Regions from separate parts of the Agarivorans sp. QJM3NY_33 genome, predicted to be linked through region 2. Evidence: predicted binding sites of a transcription regulator. Region 2 holds the regulator's gene; the other holds the start of a gene.
What was found. The regulator MetJ, encoded in region 2, represses methionine synthesis genes. The targets are predictions, from matches to a motif close to TAGACGTCTAGACGTCTA.
Positions count from the first base shown of each region.

Region 1: a site for MetJ is predicted at 1,654-1,671, ahead of metN (methionine ABC transporter ATP-binding protein MetN). Genes of this name have one in related genera too.

Region 1 is NZ_CP194039.2:864,209-868,015, reverse strand. Features, by position in the region: gene ACRRSY_RS03875 (DUF2938 domain-containing protein) at 33-515, opposite strand; gene ACRRSY_RS03870 (helix-turn-helix domain-containing protein) at 598-990, shown strand; gene ACRRSY_RS03865 (hypothetical protein) at 1,401-1,562, opposite strand; gene metN (methionine ABC transporter ATP-binding protein MetN) at 1,772-2,806, shown strand; gene ACRRSY_RS03855 (methionine ABC transporter permease) at 2,796-3,488, shown strand; gene ACRRSY_RS03850 (MetQ/NlpA family lipoprotein) at 3,577-3,807, shown strand, end outside.
Region 2 is NZ_CP194039.2:4,469,285-4,473,091, reverse strand. Features, by position in the region: gene ACRRSY_RS20180 (hypothetical protein) at 49-408, shown strand; gene ACRRSY_RS20175 (ISAs1 family transposase) at 453-1,553, shown strand; gene ACRRSY_RS20170 (PEP-CTERM sorting domain-containing protein) at 1,566-1,931, shown strand; gene metJ (met regulon transcriptional regulator MetJ) at 2,036-2,335, opposite strand; gene metB (cystathionine gamma-synthase) at 2,489-3,655, shown strand; gene metL (bifunctional aspartate kinase/homoserine dehydrogenase II) at 3,676-3,807, shown strand, end outside.

The DNA of each region.
Region 1 (3,807 bases), 1.5 Mb from region 2:
ACCAGAGCGCGACTTTAAGCCCCCCTGAGTATCTAGGGTAACGTTAAGGCACTGCAAAATAGGCCAATGCCATAGGCACTGTGAGTGACGATACTTAACCCCCTCGCCAACCGAGGCGCCGCTGTTTTACTTGCCGCAAACCCAAAACCAAGACAAGGTTGGATGATACAAAAAGGAAATATCAAGGTCACAATCCCGGTGATCAACGCAGGCAGCAGTGTTGGACTTGCCAGCCATACCTCTTCGAATAAAAACACATGAGCCATCGCAAAAACAATCCCAATTGCATAATGTAAGGCCCAACCGAGAAGTCTTTCGCCCTTGACCGGCGGTGTAGACACAATCGTTCGATGCAGTAGCTGCCCCCTTGGGATGAAACATACCCATCGCGCAAGCAGCGCATAATCCAGCGCAGGGATCCCGAGTATTCTTTTTTGAAACAACGACCAACCATCCATGACCAGCGTCGCTCCAATACCAATCCAAACGGCTTGTAAACAAAGATTCGTAAGCATTAAATATTCCCCTTGTCGCTCTTAATTTGATAGATTCACAAACAGGGTACAACTTGAAGTCAACTTTAAGTCAATAGGAGATATGATGGATATTGCAGAGGTGGCTCGTCGCTCTGGTTTAAAACCTTCAACCTTAAGATATTATGAAAAAATCGGGCTGATCCACTCCCCCAGTCGAAAAGGGCTACGCCGACAATATTTTCCAAGTGTATTGAATAAATTAAATATTATTTCTTTGGGCCGCATGGCTGGGCTATCGCTCATTGAAATTTCAATGATGTTCGATACAAACGATGAATTGTCTATCGATAGAACATTGTTAATCCAAAAAACGACTGAGATTGATGCGCAAATTAAACAGCTACAAGCAATACGCAATAGCCTTTTCCATGTTGCAACTTGCCCACAAACTTCGCATTTAGAATGCCCGTCATTTCAGAAAATGATGAGCGCAGTGAAGCGTGATCTATCTTAGATTTATCGGGCCAAGCGCGGTGTTAGCTGACCTGAACTCAGGAAAATAGGCTTTGTCAGCAACGACTAGATTGCCTGTGATGGCAAACCAGCCAGCTAAAATAAGCTATTTATATCTATTGTTGCGCCATGAGGCCATACCGAAATGGTTACGCATTCCGTTTACAGAGCTCAATGCATACAATTCTCCTAAGCTTGGATCCAAACTAACTGCAGGTTTAAGTGCTTCCCCAAATAGGAAATGATCATGAGTAAAGGACAAGACCGTAAAAAAGGCTCCAAGAAGAAACCGCTGTTAACCGCCAAAGAAAAGAAAGCAGTCAAAGCAGCCAAAAAATCGCCAAAGAAAGGTCTAGGACTTTAGATTCAAATTGTGACGAGTCATCGATTATTTCGATGACTTTTTGCGTTTCACAAATAACACAAAATAACCAAGTTGAATAAACGACGGCGGCCAATCCCCCCTTGTTGCAAGTAGCCAGCCTTACCGCTTGATGGCGGTACAATCATCCCAAGTTGCCCGCGCGGCAAATAAAAAGCCGCCACAACGCGCCCCGCCACTGCAAACAACAACAGAATTTCATAGCGCTTGGTTTAACCACAAAGCGCTCTTATAGCAGCCGGCTATAACTCAGAACAAATTAGATTTGTTAAAATACCCAATTAGACTTCTGGACGGCTAATTAATCATTGACTTCAAGGGCACTTATCCATAGCATCCTTCTACCATTCAGTCACACCTTAGCATGTAATTCTAAGCTCTCTTGTATAGGCCTATGTAAATGATTGAAATCAGCGATGTTAATAAGGTTTTCTATCAAGGAGAGAAAGAGATTGTTGCGCTTAATGCCATCAACCTTTCTATTCCTCAAGGAACCATTTTTGGCGTGATTGGCTCATCCGGTGCAGGTAAAAGTACCTTGATCCGTTGTGTCAATATGCTGGAAGCGCCAACTTCGGGACAAATCATTGTTGATGGGGTCGATCTCACCACTCTTTCACACCCACAACTTTGCCAAGCTAGACGCAATATAGGGATGATTTTTCAGCACTTCAACTTGCTGTCTTCACGTACGGTATTCAACAATATCGCGCTGCCCTTAGAGCTAGCAAACACAGATAAAACGCAGATTGATCGTAAAGTAACAGAGCTCTTGGACTTAGTCGGCCTCACCGATAAACGAGACACCTATCCAGCCAATCTTAGTGGCGGTCAGAAGCAACGAGTCGCGATTGCGCGAGCCCTAGCCTCTGATCCGAAAGTACTGTTATGTGATGAAGCCACCAGTGCCCTTGATCCCGCAACCACCCAGTCGATTCTGGAGTTATTACGAGAGATAAACTTGCAACTTGGCATTACCATTTTACTAATCACTCATGAAATGGATGTAGTGAAGAGCATCTGTCATCAAGTCGCGATCATCGGTGGTGGTGAACTGGTAGAGAAGGGAACCGTTGGTGAAATTTTTGCGCATCCCAAAACCCAACTGGCTCATGACTTTATACGCTCAACTTTAGACCTCTCTATCCCCGAAGATTACCGAGTACGGCTAAACACAAAAAGAGTCGTGGGAAGTCACCCCTTAGTGCGCTTAGAGTTTACGGGAGCAACGGTTGACGCACCTCTGATCAGTCAAATTGCTCGCCAATTTAATATCGATGTCAGTATTTTGAGTTCCGATCTTGATTACGCCGGAGGGGTGAAATTTGGCATGATGGTCGCCGAACTACTTGGCAATGAAGCAGACGATAGCGCAGCGATTGAGTTTCTGAAACAACATAAAGTCAAAGTGGAGGTACTTGGTTATGTCCAGTAACGGTTTTTCATTTCAACAAATCGTGGAGTGGCTAAACTTCAATGGTCAGTTACTACTCGGCGCTACGGGCGAAACCCTCTACATGGTGTCGGTCGCGGGCATTGTTGGTTTTGCACTTGGTATTCCCTTAGGTGTTATTTTACATATCACTAAAAAAGGTGGATTAGCTGCAAACAACAAACTAAACCGAATATTAGGTGCAATCGTAAATATCGGTCGTTCGGTACCGTTTTTAGTGCTCATGGTCGCAATTATTCCACTCACCAAGCTGCTAGTAGGTACCTTTATTGGCACCACCGCCGCGATTGTGCCGCTAACGATTGGTGCAATCCCATTTGTTGCACGTTTAATCGAAGGCGCACTGCTAGAGGTTCCTTCTGGTTTAGTTGAAGCAGCGCAGTCGATGGGCGCAACGCCAAGGCAAATCATCACCAAAGTTTTACTGCCCGAAGCGCTCCCCACCATTATCAATGCCGTCACCATCACACTAGTAACCTTAGTCAGTTATTCTGCGATGGCAGGCACTGTTGGTGGAGGGGGCTTGGGTGATGTGGCTATTCGCTATGGTTTTCACCGTTATGATGTGGTGATTATGGCCGTGACTGTAGTGATGCTCATCATCTTAGTCCAGATTATTCAGTCGATTGGCGACTTGATTGTAAGACGGGTCGACCACAGATAGTGATTTTCAACGAAAAAATTTGCAAATAACGGTTTTAAAAACGACCACCAGATCGACACAAATAGATATTAATTACAGGAAACACAGCATGAAATTTAGTCTTAAAAGTATTCTCGCAGTTAGCCTGGCGGCATCTGCTTTAGTTTTAGCGGGTTGTGGCGAGAAAGAGACCGACCTAAGCAAGATTAAAGTTGGAGTAATTGCCGGAGCAGAAGCTCAAGTAGCAGAAGTTGCAGCCAAGGTAGCCAAAGAAAAATACGGCCTAGACGTAGAGTTAGTGACCTTTACCGACTACGTCACACCAAATGCAGCATTAGAT
Region 2 (3,807 bases):
TGTCAACAGTCGTAATTTAGAATTAAACAATTAAAAGGAATTTTTGCAATGAAAATATATTTTCAATTTGTAGTTAAGGTTATTTTAATCTGGTCGGTTGCTGGGTCAAGCATTGCGGCAGTCATATTTACAGATGATTTTGATTCTGCCGCATCTCCTTTATGGGGAAATGAACAGGGTAGCTGGAATGATAAAGGTGGTGCATACCAGTCTACATCAGGGAATCAAGCATTTAGCTTGTTACCGACAGATTTAAGGGATTTTTCTGTTGAATTGGATATTAATGATGTATGGGATGGCGGTGTAGTTCTTCGTAGTTCATACAATGGGGGGCTTTTTAACGGAATAGCCTTAATCACAGGAGGTCTTGGTGGTGGAGGTACCCAGGGCGGGATCGCACTTTGTTAACAGATATGATCTAATACCTCTAAACCCTAAGCTACATAGTTATTTTGAACATAATTGAACATTTATCAGTCGTCGAGGATACTCGATCTGACATCAATCAAAAGCATGACCTTATTGACGTGATTTTCCTTGTTATCAGTGCTATCGCATCAGGATGTGAAGGCTGGCAAGACATTGAATATTATGGAGAAGAGAAGTTGGGCTGGCTGAGGAAATATAGACCATTTGAACACGGGATCCCAAGACGACACACGATTGCACGCATTTTGCGTTCTGTTGTCGCGGAGTCTTTGCTTGAGGCATTAGCTCTGTGGATTAACGAGCAGCGAACGAGTCAAAACAGAGCCATCATCGCATTTGACGGAAAAGTACTGCGTGGCTCGTACCGAAATAACAAGAAAACAGCATTACAATTGGTTACAGCCTATGATACTGAACGTGGTCTCGTTCTGAGTCAGAAACCGACAGCGAACAAGAACGGCGAGATTAGCGTTGTGCGCCAAATGCTTGATGTTATTAACGTAAAAGGCAGTGTTGTCACCGTTGATGCTCTACATTGTCAGCGCGATACACTAGAGAAAATCGCAGAAAAGAAGGCTCATGTTGTCGTTCAAGTAAAAAACAACCAACCAAAGTTGAGAGCGGCTGTTGTTGAGCAGTTTCAAGCCGTCTTTGATGCTGGTAAAGAGAAGGTCGTCACTGAAATTAAAGAAAAACACCATGGTCGTAGCGAAGAGCGATACGTCTTTCAACTAAAGGCCAAGTTGCCCGAAGAGTTAGCAAAGAAATGGCCAACGGTAAGAAGCATCATAGCAGTGGAACGCCACCGCGTGATAAATGGGAAAGGCACTGTAGATACCTCGTATTACATAAGCTCAATGTCACCGAATCACAAATTGTTAGGCCACTATATTCGTCAGCATTGGCGAATTGAAAACAGCCAGCATTACGTATTAGATGTTGTTTTTAAAGAGGATAACTCTCGCATTACTTTAGACGGAGCGGTGGAAAACATAGCTCTATTTAGACGTTTTGTGATGAACATGCTCAAACAATGCGATTGTGGAGCGCCAAGTCACAAAGTGAAGTTGAAGAAAGCGGGATGGAGCGACGATTATCGGGCACGAGTCTTCTTTGGGTTATAAATCCATCAAAGTATGCTCCCGCCCTGTGGAGGTACCGGGGTTTACTGGCACGAATTCGTAAATGGTGGCAATTCACCAGTTTTAAAGCATTCTGGTGCATTATTCCCATCTAAAAGTGATATTCATTTAAAAATCGATGTGTTCGGAGATACCTACTCAGCATTTGTGAATGGTACTTTGGTCACTACCTTAACCAGCAGTTTGTACAGCCAAGGACAAGTTGGCTTGTTTAATAACAGACTCGGTCAAAGTTTCGATAACATTAGTGTTTCATCTGTTCCAGAGCCATCCACGATATTTCTTGCGGCATTTGGTATTGCTGGCTTATGTATGTTTAGACGAAATAAAAAGTCATATAAAGTACAAGCAAGAGCTTAACTCTCTGCCGTGGGCGGTTGTTCCTGCAAGATAAGTGAGCTTATTCAAAAGTGTTTGTCTAGTATTTAACAAAAAAGCCGCTCAATGAGCGGCTTTGCAAAATCTTAATCTTCTTTATCCAATTCAGCTTCGGTGGCTTTTTCTAAGGCCGGGTCGGGTCTATCTTTTTGTAGATCGGCATCATCGGGCAGGGGTTGCCCAGTGTAAGCGTGTAAAAATGCTTCGCAGAGCAACTCGCTGTTGGTGGCGTGTCGTAGATTGTTAATTTGTCTACGGGTACGCTCATCGGTCAGTATTTTCAATACTTTTAAAGGTATTGATACCGTTATTTTTTTTACTTGTTCGCTTTTTTTTCCGTGTTCAGCATAAGGGCTGATCCACTCACCATTCCAATCTGTCGACATACTTGAATACACACCAAACCAAAGAAACCCTATTGTAACGGGGGAAAAGCCACTTAGCAATCCAAGAGCAAAGACATTTAGACGTCTAGAAGTGTTGACGTCTTTACGGGGAGTGGTAAAGTGGCAGCATAATTAAAGGGAGTCAGTGAACACATGTCATTAAAAGATCTTCACGCCGCCACCATTGCGGTTCGCAGTGGTATTGAGAGTGATAGCCAACACGGAGCGGTGGTTCCGCCAATTTATTTGTCGAGTAATTATAGTTTCGCCGATTTTAAGCAAAAGCGGCAGTTTGACTACAGTCGCTCTGGTAATCCAACCCGTCAAATATTAGCCGATGCGATTGCCAACCTAGAGCATGGTGCAGGGGCGGTGATCACCAATACCGGCATGTCGGCCGTTCATTTAGTGACCGCTTTGTTAGCGCCTGGCGATTTGTTGATCGCACCGCACGATTGTTATGGCGGAAGTTATCGCCTGTTTGACAGTTTGGCGAAGAAGCAGGCCTTTGAAGTCGAGTTTATCGATCAAAATGATAGCGAGAGCTTGCAAACCGCCCTCGCCAAGCAACCAAAGTTAATTTGGTTAGAAACTCCCAGCAACCCGTTATTGCGGATTGTGGATATTCAAAAAATAGCTCAACAAGCGCATGCTGTGGAGGCTTTGGTAGTTGTGGATAATACGTTTTTGTCGCCTGTATTACAGAATCCAATTTTACTGGGGGCCGATATTGTGGTGCATTCGGCGACTAAGTATATTAATGGTCACTCTGATGTGGTGGCGGGTATGGTTGTGGCAAAAACTGAGTTATTGGCAGAAAGCTTGAGCTGGTGGGCGAATTGTCTAGGTTTAACAGGCTCAGCCTTTGATTCCTATTTAACTCTGCGGGGCTTAAGAACTCTGAAAGCACGGATGAATGTTCACCAACACAATGCTCAAACTATTGTTCAATGCCTGCAGCAGCAGCCTTTGGTGTCTGCGATTTATTATCCCGGCTTAGCAGAGCACCCCGGTCATGCGTTAGCCCAACAACAACAATCTGGCTTTGGTGCTATGTTAAGCTTTGAAGTTGCGTTAGATGAAACTCAAATGGTGAAATTTTTGAAAGGCTTACAGTTGTTTTCTTTGGCTGAGTCTTTGGGCGGAGTAGAGAGTTTAATCGCTCATCCTGCAACTATGACCCACGCGGCAATGTCGTCTGAGGCATTGGCCGAAGCGGGAATATCGGCGCAATTGTTACGGGTATCGGTTGGTTTAGAAGAAGCTGAAGATTTAGTGAATGATTTACAGCAGGCATTTGCCAATCTTTCGGTTGGCTAAAAGGTGTACAGGAGAACTTCATGTCGGTAGTTAATAGACATGTCCATAAATTTGGTGGCAGTAGCCTCGCTGACGCCAGCTGTTTCAAACGAGTGGCGGGTATTGTTGCGCAGCATTCGCAAGCGCAAGATCTCATTGTGGTATCGGCTGCG